One region of the Nonomuraea sp. KM90 genome, then DNA from elsewhere that is predicted to be linked to it. Evidence: riboswitches for the same ligand, from Rfam matches in the RefSeq annotation. Region 1 holds a riboswitch; the other holds the start of a gene.
The links. A riboswitch is a leader RNA that binds a small molecule or an ion and turns the genes downstream of it on or off. The one in region 1 is predicted to bind cyclic di-AMP.
Positions count from the first base shown of each region.

Region 2: another riboswitch for cyclic di-AMP. It lies ahead of ACTWPW_RS01540 (C40 family peptidase); the one in region 1 lies ahead of ACTWPW_RS55630 (CHAP domain-containing protein).

Region 1 covers NZ_JBQQCB010000148.1:7,473-14,421, reverse strand. Annotated here, with positions in the region: gene ACTWPW_RS55655 (RNA polymerase sigma factor) at 1-305, opposite strand, end outside; gene ACTWPW_RS55650 (YciI family protein) at 375-806, opposite strand; gene ACTWPW_RS55645 (LysR family transcriptional regulator) at 1,003-1,866, opposite strand; gene ACTWPW_RS55640 (alpha/beta fold hydrolase) at 1,925-2,743, shown strand; gene ACTWPW_RS55635 (hypothetical protein) at 3,010-3,306, shown strand; gene ACTWPW_RS55630 (CHAP domain-containing protein) at 3,523-4,227, opposite strand; cyclic di-AMP (ydaO/yuaA leader) riboswitch at 4,240-4,377, opposite strand; gene ACTWPW_RS55625 (Gfo/Idh/MocA family protein) at 4,495-5,448, opposite strand; gene ACTWPW_RS55620 (aldo/keto reductase) at 5,539-6,360, opposite strand; gene ACTWPW_RS55615 (hypothetical protein) at 6,459-6,949, shown strand, end outside.
Region 2 covers NZ_JBQQCB010000001.1:254,051-260,999, forward strand. Annotated here, with positions in the region: gene ACTWPW_RS01515 (carbohydrate ABC transporter permease) at 1-5, shown strand, start outside; gene ACTWPW_RS01520 (carbohydrate ABC transporter permease) at 2-919, shown strand; gene ACTWPW_RS01525 (glycosyltransferase family 4 protein) at 916-2,049, opposite strand; gene ACTWPW_RS01530 (M48 family metallopeptidase) at 2,016-3,686, opposite strand; gene ACTWPW_RS01535 (hypothetical protein) at 3,698-4,519, opposite strand; gene ACTWPW_RS01540 (C40 family peptidase) at 4,618-5,139, opposite strand; cyclic di-AMP (ydaO/yuaA leader) riboswitch at 5,213-5,377, opposite strand; gene ACTWPW_RS01545 (C40 family peptidase) at 5,822-6,724, opposite strand; gene ACTWPW_RS01550 (NYN domain-containing protein) at 6,882-6,949, opposite strand, start outside.

The sequences.
Region 1 (6,949 bases):
TCGACCTCGGGCAGCTCCTCCTCCAGGTCGAGGCGGTGGCCGAGCTCGGCGAGATTGCGCTGGAGGCGTTCGTTCCTGCGGATCAGGTCGATGGCGCGGCGCTTGGACACGGTCATCAGCCAGGCGCCGGGGTTGCGCGGCACGCCGGACGCGGGCCACTGCTCCAGGGCGGCGACCAGCGCGTCCTGCGCCAGCTCCTCGGCCAGGCCGACGTCGCGCACCATACCGGCGAGCCCGGCGATGAGCCGGGCCGCCTCGATGCGCCAGACCGCTTCGATCGCGCGATGGGTGTCGGAAGCCGTCACGGGCCCATGAGACCAGCCCCGCGCCCGCCGTCGCAACCCGGTCCGGTCAGGGGGTCAGGCGCCAGGGGGTCAGGCGCCGGGGTCGTCCACGCCGAGCCGCTGGCGCAGCGCCTCCTCGCGCTCGCGCTCCTCGGCGGGCATCGAGTCGTCCGGTACGTCCGAGGCGTCGAACACCCGCCACACGTCCAGCCCGATCCCGTCGTGCCCCGGCGGCACCGGAATCCGCAGGGCCCACTCGATGGCCTCCTCGCGCGACTTGACCTGGATCAGCCAGAAGCCCGCGATCAACTCCTTCGCCTCGGTGAACGGCCCGTCGATCACGCTCGCCCGGCCACCGCTGTAGGCGATCTGCGCCCCCTGCGAGCTGGGGTAGAGGCCCTCGCCGGCCAGCAGCACCCCGGCCTTGGCCAGGGACTCGTTGTAGGCGTGCATGTTGTCCACGAGCTCCTGGCTGGGCAGGACCCCGGCCTCGGTCTCCGCGCTGCCCTTGCCCACGATCATGAACTTCACCGCTGTGCTCTCCTCCGCTTCCGTGGCGGCCCCGGGAGCCGCCCTCACCCGACGCGTCGAACGGCCGCGCCGCGGATCGACACGCTCCCGGCGCGTTGTTCCGCGTTGTTTCCCGCCGAGCCCGGGCCGCGATGCCGTCCAGAACGTACTCGAGTCAGGTCTCGAACGGCTCCCGTCCGTAATAAATCTACAGTGTAAAGGCGGCCAGCTCGTCCAGGAAAGCGCGCGCCGTGGGCGCGCAGTCCTCCGGCGACGGGACGGCGAGGGCCAGCGTTCGGGTCATCGCCGGCTCCAGGGGCCGGGTGACCACCGAGCCGAGGTCGGCGGGCAGGCCCAGCGTGGGCACGATGCTGACCCCCAGGCCGGCGCCGACCATCTCCAGGATGGCGGCGGGCCCGCTCGCCTCGAGGGCGATGTCCAGCCGCACCCCCTCTCCCGTCGCCGCGCCGGTGATCAGCGGCCGGCAGCCGGCGGTGGTCAGGATGAACGGCTGGCCGGCCAGGTCGGGCAGGCGCACGACCGGGTGGGCGGCCAGCGGGTGCCCGGCCGGCAGCACGGCCACCATGTCGTGGGTGCTGAGGTGCGTGGTGTGCAGGCCGGGGGCGGGCAGGGTGACGACGCCGATCTCGGCGGCGCCGCGGTGCAGCCAGTCGCGGATGTCGTCGTCCACGCCCTCGAACAGGCGCACCCGGACCTGCGGGTAGCGGTCGGTGAAGGCGCGCAGCAGCTTCGCCACGATCGTGCCGGTGGCACTGGGCAGGCTGGCCAGGCGCAGCTCGCCGGTGATCTGGCCGTTGGCGGCGGCCACGTCGGCGCGGATGAGGTCGAAGTGCCGCAGGGCCTCGCGGGCCCGGGCGAGCGCGCGGCGGCCGGCCTCGGTGAGGGCGATGCCGTCGCGGTGGCGGACGAACAGGGTCGCCCCGAGCTCGCGCTCCAGCGTGGCGACGGCGCGGCTGACGGCGGGCTGGGACATGCCGAGGTGGTCGGCGGCGGTGGTGAAGCCGGCGTGGTCGGCGACCGCGACGAGCACTCTGAGCTGCGCCAATGTCATGCCGACATACCCTAGTTGGTATTTGACCGGGGCTGGAGCAGAACACGATGGTTATGCCATGACCACGCGAGAGACGATTGACGTAGACGGGCGGCGGGCCGGCTATCTGACGGCCGGGGAGCGGGGCCCGATGGTGCTGCTGCTGCACGGCACGTACTGGAGCCGGGTCTGGGCGCCCGTGATCGACCGGCTGGCCGCGGCCGGGCTGCGGCCGGTCGCGGTCGACCTGCCCGGTCTGGGGCGCTCGGAGGGGGAGTTGACGGTCGAGACGGCGGCCGTTCCGGCGCTGGCGGAGTGGGTGGCCCGCTTCGCGGCGGCGGTGGGGGCGGAGGAGCCGGTGGCCGTGGCCGGGCACGACATCGGGGGCGCGGTCGCGCAGCACCTGCTGGCCGCGGGGCCGGTGCGGGTGCGCAGGCTGGCGCTGGTCAACTCGGTCACGTACGACTCCTGGCCGGTGGCCGCGGTGGCCCGCTACCGCGACCCGGCGGTGGCCGCCGCGACGACCGCCGAGGACGTGCTGGCCGCGCGCCGCATCGCCGTAGGTGCCGCGCTGGCCCGTCCGGCGACGGAGGAGGAGCTGGCCGACTACCTCGACCCCTGGACCGACCCGCGGGTCTGCCGGTCGTGGCTGGCCCTGGCGGGCGCGGCCGACAGCCGTTACACGCTCGACCTGGTCCCGGCGCTGCGGGCCGACCGTACGCCGAAGCTGCTGGTCTGGGGTGAGGACGACCAGTTCCAGCAGGTGCGGCAGGCCGAGCGGTTCGCCGCCGAGATGCCCGCCACCAGGCTGGTGCGCATCCCGAAGGCGGGTCACATCCCGATGGAGAACGACCCGGACGGGGTCGCCGGGGCGCTGGCCGCGTTCTTCCTGGAGTGAGCCGGGCTTATCCCGATGTGCCCGCATCGGTTTGACCCGCCGAGCGCGGCGGGGTTACCGTCGGGCACATGGCATACCAATGTGATCGCATTGGATTGGCGTGAGGGCTGTCCGTCTCGCCGGCCTGCTGCCGCTGGCCGGGCCCTGCCGCCTGGTGCCGTTCGGCCTGTTCGGTGCGGGCGCGGCAACGCTGGGCCCGCTCGGCACGGTGCCGCTCGGCCGGCTGGTCTCCCACGGCGGCGCCGCGCCGCTGATCGCGTTGCTCGATGCGGGAGGCCCCGCTCCTGCTGGTGCTGGACGAGCCGACCGCCTCCCTCGACGCCCCGGCCGAGAGCGCCGTCTTCGCCCGCTACGCCGAGGCCGCCCGCCGCCACCCCTGGACCGTCACGCTGCTGGTCACCCACCGCTTCCCCACGGTGCGGACGGCGGACCTGATCGTCGTGCTCGACGGCGGCCGGGTCGTCCAGCGTGGCACCCACGACGACCTCGTCGCCCGCCCCGGCCCGTACGCCGAGCTGCATGCCATCCAGCGCGACGCCTTCACGGCGGCCGACGGGCTGTGACGCGGGGAGCGCCGCGGGTCATCGCGAGGCCCGCCGGCGCCCGAGCAGGGGTGCTGGTGAGCATGCCGCCACGCCGAGGACCGGTGCCCGGCACGCTCATGGCGGGCATCGGCATCGCCGGGGGAAGCCGGGAAACGCGACGAGCGCGCGTCCCATTCGGGGACGCGTGCTCGTCGAGTTCAGGGAAGGCGGGGGAACCCCCTCAGCCAGAGTCCGTCAGGCGCGGTACTGCGGGTAGCCGTAACCGAAGACCTTGGACTTCGGACGGATGCGCTCCTCGACCCGGCCGTTGCCGGTGTTGCCCTCGATCGTGGAGATGGTGCCGTTCTGGTTGTCCTTCACGACGAACCCGACGTGCTGGATGTCGCTGAGGCTCTTGCCGCCGTCCCAGGAGAAGAAGACCACGGCGCCGGGCTTGGCGACGGTGCCGAAGCGGTGGTTCGCGGCGAACCACTTGGCGTGGGCGACGGTGTAGGCGTCCCAGCCGACCTGCGGGCGGGCGCCGGTCTGCTCGCCGACCCAGGAGACGAACATCGAGCACCAGGCGGCGTTCAGGTACGCGGCGCGGTTGCCGCCGTCACGGGCGACGGTCTCGGCGGCGCGCTTGGAGGCGGCGTACCACTGCTGGTACTTGGTGCCGCCGCCGTAGGCGTTCTCGGAGGTACCGACCTGGGCCCTGGCGAGGGCGAGGACCTGGTCCGCGGTGACGTTGACCTTGGTCTCCTCCACCCTGTCGCCGGCCTTGTGGGCGGCGATGGCGGTGTCCGGGTGCCTGGCGGCGGTGGCCGCGGCGACGCCGGTGGCGGTGTCGGCATTGGCGGCTACGGCGTTGGCGCCGAGGGCCGAGGCGATGACGGTGGCGCCGAGGACGGCGCGGGCGATGGTGGTCTTCGAGGCAGCGGAAATACGGTGCTTGGCCATCGAGGGGGTTACTCCTTGCTTCCATGCCGCTTACCGGGTTAGCTGACGGGTTCGGGCGTGGAAGCTGCCCTACGGCACCGGAGTGCCGATTCACCCCAAAGGACATGGGTCCCCGGTTCCGCGCGGACGCGGATTCAGCGGTCACAGGGCGATCCTGTGATTTGTCGTGCGATGGTCAGACATAGCCGGACAAACCGGACGTATGCCTCAAGTTGCCCCATAAGGTAATACATGAGGCAAGAGGATTACAAATCCATAAAAGCGCGGCTAGGCAAGTTGCCTGCGTGCGTCGGCCAGAAGCCCCATCATGGCAAGGGATTCGTCAAGCGGCATGATCGAGGATTCGGTCCTGCCTTCGGCCGTGGCGGCGCGGACTTCGCGGAGCTCTCCGGCGTATCCGTTGTCCGCCGGATCGAGCACGTGCTCTTCCGGCTCCATGGAGGGCCCGGTGAGCAGGATCCGCTGCGGGGCCCAGAACGGCGCCTGGATGTCCGCCCGCATCTGAGTACCTACAACACTGGCCTGGTTAGGGTAATTCCCCAGCAATGAGGTGGCCACGAGAGCATGCCTGCCACCGGGGTAGAGCAATACGCCGGCCGCCTCCGCGTCCACCCCGTTCGGGGCCAGGGAGCCGGTGATGCGCAGGTCAGCGGGCATGCCCAGGAGGAGCTGGGCCAGGCCGAACGGGTAGATCCCCAGGTCGAGCAGCGCGCCGCCGCCCAGCTCCGGCGCCCACAGCCGGTGCGCCGGGTCGTACGGCAGGGCGAAGCCGAAACTGGCCTGCACGGAGCGGATCTCGCCGAAGCGCGGGTCGGTCGCGATCCGCCGGATGAGGGGGTTGAACCTCATCCACATGGCCTCCATCAGGAACACGCCCGCCTCGCGCGCCAGGCGCACCATCTTCTCCGCGTCGTCCACGGTCGCCGCCAGCGGCTTCTCGCAGAGCACGGCCTTGCCCGCGGCGATGGCGGCCTCGGCCACCCGCAGGTGCTGCGCGTGCGGCGTCGCGACGTAGATCGCGTCCACCGCCGGGTCGGCGCACAGCTGCTCATAAGAGCCGTACGCCGACTCCGCCCCCAAAGTCGTGGCCAGGGCCTGCGCCCTGGCGAGGTTCCTGGATCCGACGGCGGCCACCCGCATCCCGGGCTCCGCCACGATGGCGGCCCCCACGGTACGCGCGATGCCGCCGGTCGCCGCAATTCCCCATGTGAAATCTTGCACGCGGCAGATCGTATACGGACGGTAAAAGGTGACTTATGGCGGCGTCATGTAACGGTAATTCCTTTACGTCACATGAGCCACTCCGGTCACTCACGTCATGTTGAAAGTCTCGGGATCGGGGCCGATGCGCCTGCTCCTGTTCATCGCGCCGATGGCCGCCATGTCCTCGGCGTCGAGGATGAAGCTGAACACGTCGATGTTCTCGGCGATCCGCGCGGGCGTCACGGACTTGGGGATGACCACGTTGCCGAGCTGCAGGTGCCACCGGAGCACGATCTGCGCGGGCGTCTTGCCGTACTTCTCCGACAGCACCGCCAGCGCCGGGTCCGCGAGCAGCCCCTTGCCCTGCCCGAGCGGGCTCCACGCCTCGGTGAGGATGCCGTTGGCCTCGTGGAAGGCCCGCATCTCCCGCTGCTGCAGGTAGGGGTGGAGCTCGATCTGGTTGATGGCCGGGGTGATGTCGGTCTCGTCCATGAGCCGGGTGAGCGTGTCGACGGTGAAGTTGGACGTGCCGATGGCCCTGGCCCGGCCGTCACGGTAGATCTTCTCCATCGCCTTCCACGCCTGCACGTACTTGTCCTGCTTCGGCACCGGCCAGTGGATGAGGAAAAGATCTACGTGGTCGAGGCCCAGCCGGGTCAGGCACTCGTCGAAGGCCGCCTCCGCGCGGGCGTGGTCGCCGTTCCACAGCTTCGTGGTCACGAATACCTTCTCGCGGGGCAGCCCGCTCGCGAGCACGGCTCGCCCCACGCCCTCCTCGTTGCCGTAGGCCGCGGCGGTGTCGACGTGCCGGTAGCCCGCTTTGAGCGCGGTCGCGACCGCGTGCTCGGCCTCGTCGGCCGGTACCTGCCAGACGCCGTACCCGAGCTGCGGGATCTGCACGCCGTCGCTGTTGAGCATGAGCGAATTCATACCCTCCATTGTTCACGTCGCGTTTCTGAGAGCTTAAGCCGGTGGGGCTAGCTTGAAGCGGTCGTGAACGGGCCATCACCCCGCTGGGAGGGCAAGGAGTGGTCGAACAGGCGTCGGCCTGGGTGGAGTCCCCGCTCCAGATGCTGTGCGCCGTCGAGGCCCACCACGCCGGGCTCCTCGGACCCGCGACGGCCATCGTGCCACGTGCGGGCCTGCGGCCCCTGAAGGCCACGCGGCGCGAGCTGCGCGCCCTGGGGCTCCCGGAGGGCCTCGAGCTGGCCGAGCCGCGCGAGCGCATGCCCAGGCGCGTGCAGGCGGTCGGAGACGCCTTCTCCGGCAAGGTCCAGCTGCGCTGGCTCACCTCCAGGCCCGGCCACATCGTCATCGTGGACGACGGGCTGGCCACGCTCCGGCTGCTGGAGCTGCTCGCCGCCGGCCCGTACCGCCCGCTGCTGCGCGCCCGCGCCCAGCCCACCCGGCTGCGTGCCGCGCTGGGCGTGGCGGCCGCGCTCCGGCTGCGCATGAGCAAGGTGTCGGTCTTCACCGCCCTGTCCGTGGACGACAAGCTCGAGGAGGCCGTCCGCCGCGC
Region 2 (6,949 bases), on a different contig from region 1:
GATGACCCTCACCGCCCCGGCCCCCGCTCCCCCGGCCCAGGAGCGGCGCGTCCCCTCGCGGCGCCCGGTCCGGCCGCTGCGCGTCCTGCTGCACGCCTTCCTCGTGCTGGTGGGGCTGGGCTGGCTGCTGCCGCTGGTGCTGGCGGTGTACGCGTCGCTGCGGCCGTACGACGAGACCGCCCGCCTGGGGTACTTCTCGCTGCCGGAGAACCTCACGCTCGACTACTACGGAAAGGCGTGGAGCCAGGCCGAAATACCTCACTACTATCTGAACACGTTGATCATCGTCGTTCCCGGCGTGCTGATCACGTTGGCGCTGGCCTCGTTCACGGCCTTCGCGATCGCGCGGCTGCGCATCCCCGGGCGCAAGACGCTGCTCATCGTGTTCACCGCGGGCAACCTGCTGCCGCCGCAGGTCCTCATCACGCCGCTCTACACGCTCTACACGCTCGTCCCGCTGCCCGCCTGGCTGTCGGACTCGCAGTCGCTCTACGACTCCTACCTGGGGCTGATCCTCATCCACGTGGCGTTCCAGTTCGGCTTCTGCGTGTTCGTGATGGCGAACTTCATGCGCACGATCCCCGTGGAGATCACCGAGGCGGCGCTCGTGGACGGGGCCGGGGTGTGGACGCGCTACTGGCGGCTGACGCTGCCGCTGTGCCGTCCGGTGCTGGCGGCGCTGGCCACGCTGCAGTTCACCTGGATGTACAACGACTTCCTGTGGGCCCTGGTGCTGATGTCGTCGGGCGACAAGCTGCCCGTCACCTCGGCGCTGAACAACCTGCGCGGCCAGTTCTTCACCGACTACAACCTGCTGGCCGCCGGCTCGGTGCTGGTGGCGCTGCCGACGCTGATCGTCTTCCAGATGTTGCACAAGCAGTTCGTCGCCGGGCTCACGCTGGGGTCCACGAAGGGTTAGAGCAGCGCACGGAATCGGGCGGCCACCTGGTCCCACGCCCATTCGCGGGCGACCCAGTCGCGGCCGCCCGCGCCCATCTTGCGCGCCTTGTCGGGGTCGGTCAGCAGCTCGACGATGGCCTGCGCCACCTCGTCCGCGTCCTCCCCGTTCACCACCAGCCCCGTCTCGTCGGCCCGCACCGCGTCGGGCGCGCCGCCGGACGCGCCCGCCACCACCGGCAGCCCCGTCGCGGACGCCTCCAGGAACACGATCCCGAGCCCCTCCACGTCCACCCCTCCGAACCGGGTACGGCACGGCATCGCGAACACGTCCGCCGCCGCGTAGTAGCCGGGCAGGTCGGCCGCCGGCACCGTGCCGGTGAACCTGATCGACTCCCGCCCTGCCGCCAGCCGCTCCAGCCGCCCCCGGTACGGGCCGCCGCCCACCAGCAGCAGCACCGCCTCCGGCACCGCGCGCAGCACCTGGGGCCAGGCCCTGATGAGCTGGTCCTGGCCCTTGCGCGGCACCAGGCGCGACACGCACGCGACGACCGGCCGGCCCGGCAGGCCCAGCTCTGCCTTGGGCGCGCCGGGGTGGAACTGCCCGACATCCACGCCGGGCGCGAGCCGTACGAGCTTGTCCGCGGGGATGGCGGCGGCCAGCCGCTGGCGCGTGTACTCCCCCAGGTACGTCACCACGTCGGCGTGCCGGCCGATCCTGCGCAGCACCGAGCGGAAGCCCGGCGCGCTCGCCCACGACGCCTCGTGGCCGTGGGTGAGCATCACCACCCTGCGCGCGCCCGCCCGGCGCAGGCGCGGCGCGAGCAGGCCGAGCGGCGCCGCCGCGCCGAACACCACGGTGTCCGCGCCGTGCTCGGCCACCAGCCCGGCCGCCGTCCGCGCGACGGCCGGGGTGGGCAGCATGAGCCGCGTCGGGTGCCGCACGATCCGGTACGGCTGGCGCCGGTCGAACTCCGCGCACCCCGGCCAGGCGGGGGCGTAGACGGCCACGCCGGGCGTGCGCAGCGCGAGCCCGTGCACGAACGACTGGATGCCGCCCGGTCGGGGCGGGAAGTCGTTCGTCACGAAGACCACTCTGGGCCCGGCCGCGGGGTCGGTCACGGTACGGGTACGCCGTTCAGCTCGGCCCATGAGCGGGCCATGGCGATGCGCTCGGGGCTGGAGGGATGGGAGGCATAGAGCACATATTCCACCGCATTAGGCGACAAGTCGGAAATATTGGTCACTGCCAGGCGTTTCTGCATGGCGATGAACGTGGCGGGATCCTTCGTCAGGTCGAGCGCGTGGACGTCGGCCCGGGCCTCGATGTGCCGGCTGACCACGTTCTGGAACGGGCCGACGAGCAGCGAGCCGACGGTCGCGAGCCCCACCAGCGCGCCGACCGCCCGCGGATCGGTGATCGAGGCGACACCGGCGCGCCGCCGGACCGGGGTGAAGACGAGGAACAGCGCGATCGCGCCCAGCCCGGCGCCCAGGCCGCCGATGAGCGTGCCGTGGAGCACGTCGTCGTACTTGGCGTGGCCCAGCTCGTGCGCCACGACCAGCTCGACCTCCGGCTGCGGGGCCCGGAGCAGCGTGTCGTAGACGACGATGCGGCGCGTGGCGCCGAAGCCGGACACGTACGCGTTGAGCGCCGTCGTCCTGCGCGAGGCGTCGGCCACCAGCACGTCCTCGACCGGCACGCCGTCCCGCTCGGCCATGTCGAGCAGCTTCGTCCGCAGCGCGCCCTGCGGCATGGAGGTGAAGTCGTTGAACATCGGCTCGAACACCACCGGGTACACGAACGACGCCACCACCGTCAGCGCGAACGCCCCCACCGCGGCGGGGATCCACCACCGCCGCACCTTGCGGGCCAGCGCCACCAGGGCCGTCAGCATCACGCAGAGCAGGAACACCTCCACGCCCAGGTTCTTCAGCCGGTCGCCCGCCCAGCCGGCCCAGTCCTGGGTGGACAGGCCGTAGTCGCGCATGATCGTCTCGAACCAGGCGCCCAGCGGCCACCTGACCAGCTCGACGATCGCGGTGATGACCACGACGCCGAGGATCACCCGCACCCACCAGGGGCCCTTGAGCCACCCCACCGCCCTGGCCCCGAGCGGGGTGGCGAGCAGGAGCCCGGCGAAGACGATCGTGAGCGCGAGCGACAGGTAGCTCGGCAGGCTCGTGGCCGCGTCGAACGCCTCCGCCCTGGCGATCTGGGCGGCGGTGAAGTCGCGGGCCGGATCGGGCGGCCCGCCGGTCAGCACGTGCCACGGAGTGGTGAAGGCGGTCACCGCCAGGATCACGACGCCGAGGAGCACCAGCGCGACGGCGGCCTGCCGCCTCAGCCCGCTCTCCCCGGCGGGCGGCCCTCCGTTCACGGGCGTCTCCCCACCGTCTCGTGTCCACGCTCGGGCTCCGGCTCGGGTCCGGGCCCCGGGCTCGCCCGGCACCGCCTCTCCGGCACCCTGGAGGACCGTCTCAGGAGCCGCCCCACGAGCCGCCCCACGAGCCGCCCCACGAGCCGCCCCACGAGCCGCCCCACTGGCCGCCCCACTGGCCGCCTCACCCGCCGCCTCACTGGCCGGTTCCCCGGCGGCCGCCCCGCCGCCGTGTCCGGCCGTCCCCGCCGCCGTGGCCGCACCCTCCGGCCGCCCGGCGCCCGGCCGCCCGGGGCCCGGCTTCCCGACGCCCACGGCGGCCATCGCGCCGTCCGGTGCGCCGTCCGGTGCGCCGTCCGGGGGCTCGTCCTGCCGTGCCGCGTCGTCCTCGTCCTGCCGTTCGCTCATCTGCCTCCCCTTCACACGAGCTGATCCCGCACGTATTCGCGCCACCGTGCCGTCAGCGTGGCGACGGAGAGCCCCAGTGAGGCGAGTGCCCGGTCGAGGCCGGCCGCCTGAGCTTCACGGTAGAGCCTCACCAGGGTCCCTTCACCGAACCGGTCAGCCAGGAAGCGACACGCCAGCCAGGCCTCCTGGTAAGCCCGCGCCAGCCGGTCGGGGTCCCGCCCGTCGGCCGCGAAAGCCGCAGGTCCCGGCAAAGCGTTCGGCAGGCGCCCGGCGCGGACCTCGGCGGCCAGCTCGGCGGCGGCCGTCGCCACGGGGAGCCCGGCGTCGCGGTAGCCGACGTAGTCGGCGAAGCCCTCGTAGAGCCAGACGGGGAGGTGGTCGGTGCCGGCGGCGACGTGGGTGAGCTCGTGGGCGAGCACGACGTCCCTGCCGGTGGGATTGAGGGTGGCGAAGAGCTCGGGTACGACGATCACCCGCCCGCGGTCGGCCACCGCGGCCAGGCCGTCCAGCCGATCCACGCCGGCCAGCCGGGCGGCCTCGCGGGCGGACTCAGGGACGACGACCAGGGGGCGTACCGGCCTGCCGAGCACGGCCGAGACCCGCAGCCCGGCCCGATCGGCGAGCCGCGCCATCTCGTCGAGCGAGCCCGCGCCCTGACCGACATAGCTGACATGGCCGACGACGACGGACCGACCACCGCGCCGGACGACCGTGCGGCCGCCGGGCCACAGGTCGAGGATCCCCGAGGGCAGGACCGGGGGTTCGGGGCCACCGGCCAGGGCGAGGAGCAGCAGGCCGGCCACCGCGGCTCGTCGGCTCACCTGCTCGGACACGATGCCCGATCGTAGCCCCACCACATGAGTGCTCCCGCGGACGCGCGAGAGCCCCGCCCGAATCCAGGAAGGTCTCCAGGAATCCGGACGGGGCTTCTTCACATGCCGGGACGGACCGCGCCGACGAATGACGACTTACGCCATCCGCCCAGCTTGTCGATGCGCACCCGTTCGCCTGTCCGTGGCGAGTGGATCATCTTGCCCTTGCCGACGTACATGCCCACGTGGCCGAGCCCGCTGAAGAACATCAGGTCACCCGGCTGGAGGTTCCGCCAGGAGATCCTGCTCTTGATGCGGGCGAACTGGCTGCTCGCCACGCGCGGGAGCGTCACCCCGGCCCTCTTCCAGGCGAACTGGACGAGTCCGGAGCAGTCAAACGAACCAGGTCCTGTGCCACCGTAACGGTACGGGTCACCGATCTGATCCTTGGCCACGGCGACGGCCTTGCGGGCCTTCGCTTTCTGCCGAGCGATCCTGGCCGCCCGTCGCTGGGCTGCCGTGGCCGACGTCGACGTCTTGGCGGTGGTCTCCGCCTTCGCCGTCTCAGCGGCCGATTCGCTCGTCGTCGCCGCCTGAGCCGTTGGGGCAGGGAGGATCAGACCTCCGGCCGTCACGGTCATCGTGAGCGCTACGCCGCTCAGGGCAAGGCGGGACAGGCGGGGGTTCTGCAGGGAGGTAGACAGGATTTCTCCTTGTGTCTTCCACGAACGCCTACCGGGTTAGCTGACGGATTCGGGCCTGGAAGTCGCCCTACGGCGCGATGACGCGCCGATTCACCCCTGATCCCTGGGGAAACGTGGGATCGCTGGGTCCCCGGCTCCGTGCCTCCTGGCTGCACGGACTCGGCAGGTCGTCACCCCGATTGATTGCGATATGCAGATATCTGGGGATATCGGGGACGACCGGCGGATTCTTTTCTGTCTCGCATCGGGAGGGACCGATGCGGGTTCGCGGTGTCATGGCTTGTTCACCGCGACGACGCCAGAAGCTACGCCGAAAGGTCAAGGATCGGCAAAGCGCGAGTCAGGTTGTAAAGATCAGACAGCAGGGCCAGTAAGGAAGGAAACCCCTGCTGGAACACCAGGTTCCGTTATCCAAATGTGACCCTGCTCACACTTCTGACAGCCCGCGCTTGTCAGGCGTCGTTTGTCGCGTTTGTCACATTTTTCGCAGGAATTGACGGCCGTTTCGCGCCGTGGGAACGCTCCCGCCCCGGATCGCACGCCGGCAGACGCCACCTACTATGTGGCATCGTAGAAGCGGATGTGAGGCCGAAATCCGGTCGGGCGGGAGCCGAAAATGTTACGGGCGGACCGCGCCGACCAGGGAGCGGCCGTACGCGGAGAGCGCGACGACCTTCACGACGTCGCCCGTCTGCGGCGCGTGGACGATCTGCCCGTTGCCCGCGTAAATGCTGACGTGGCCCAGGCCCTCGCTGAAGATGAGGTCGCCGGGCTGCAGGGAGTCGAGGTCCACCTTGCGGCTCGCGCCCCACGCCCACTGCTGCCACGTCGTACGCGGCAGCGTGACGCCGGCCGCCGCCCAGGCCGCCTGGGTCAGGCCCGAGCAGTCGTACCCGCGCGGCCCCGTCCCGCCGTAGATGTACGGCTTGCCCACCTGCGCGTACGCGAACCGCAGCACCGCCGCCGCGCTCCCCGAGGCCGGGCCCGTGTACTTGATGCCCGTGCTGTTCGGGTTGCCGGGGTTGTAGGCACCCAGCTTGTCCAGCAGCTTCTTCTGGTCGACGATCAGCTTGCGGATCTCCGAGCGCTCCTTCTCGACCGCGTCGCGCTCCTTGTCCGCCTCCTCGAGGGCCTCCTGCGCCTTGTCGCGCTCGACCTTCAGCCCGCGGTTCTCCCGGTCGAACGCCGCCAGCTTCTCCGCGCGCTCCTGCGCGAGCTGACCCGCGACGGCCAGCCCCGACAGCGTGCTCTGGGGGTCGTCCGAGGTCATGATCCCGGGCCAGGAGGTGACGTCCTCACCGAGCTGGTAGCTGTCGACGGCCATGCCGATCACCTGCGCGCGCAGGTCCGCGACCGTCTCCAGCTTGCGCTTGTAGCTGTCGTTCAGCTTGGTGAAGGTGCTCTTGGCCTTCTTGTAGCGCTCGTTCGCCGTGTTGAACCGGTCGACGACCTTGTCAGCCTTGTCGTTGAGCTTCTCGAGCTTGGCCTTGGCCTGGCCGAGAGTGGGTTTGGGATCAGCCATCGCCGCTCCCATCGGGCACATCACCAGCCCGAACGCGAGACCCGCGGCCACCGGCACCCGGCCAAACCTCACAGTGTCGCCTCCCAGGGATTACATCTGGGGCGAAATAGTACAGAAGTGGCGGGTGGGGTCTGCCCCAAACGCACCAATTCGTAATCTAGGCGCGGCCCAGTCTGCGCAGCAGCAGACCTGACGGAACCGGTCTGGCACCCATGCGCCTGACCG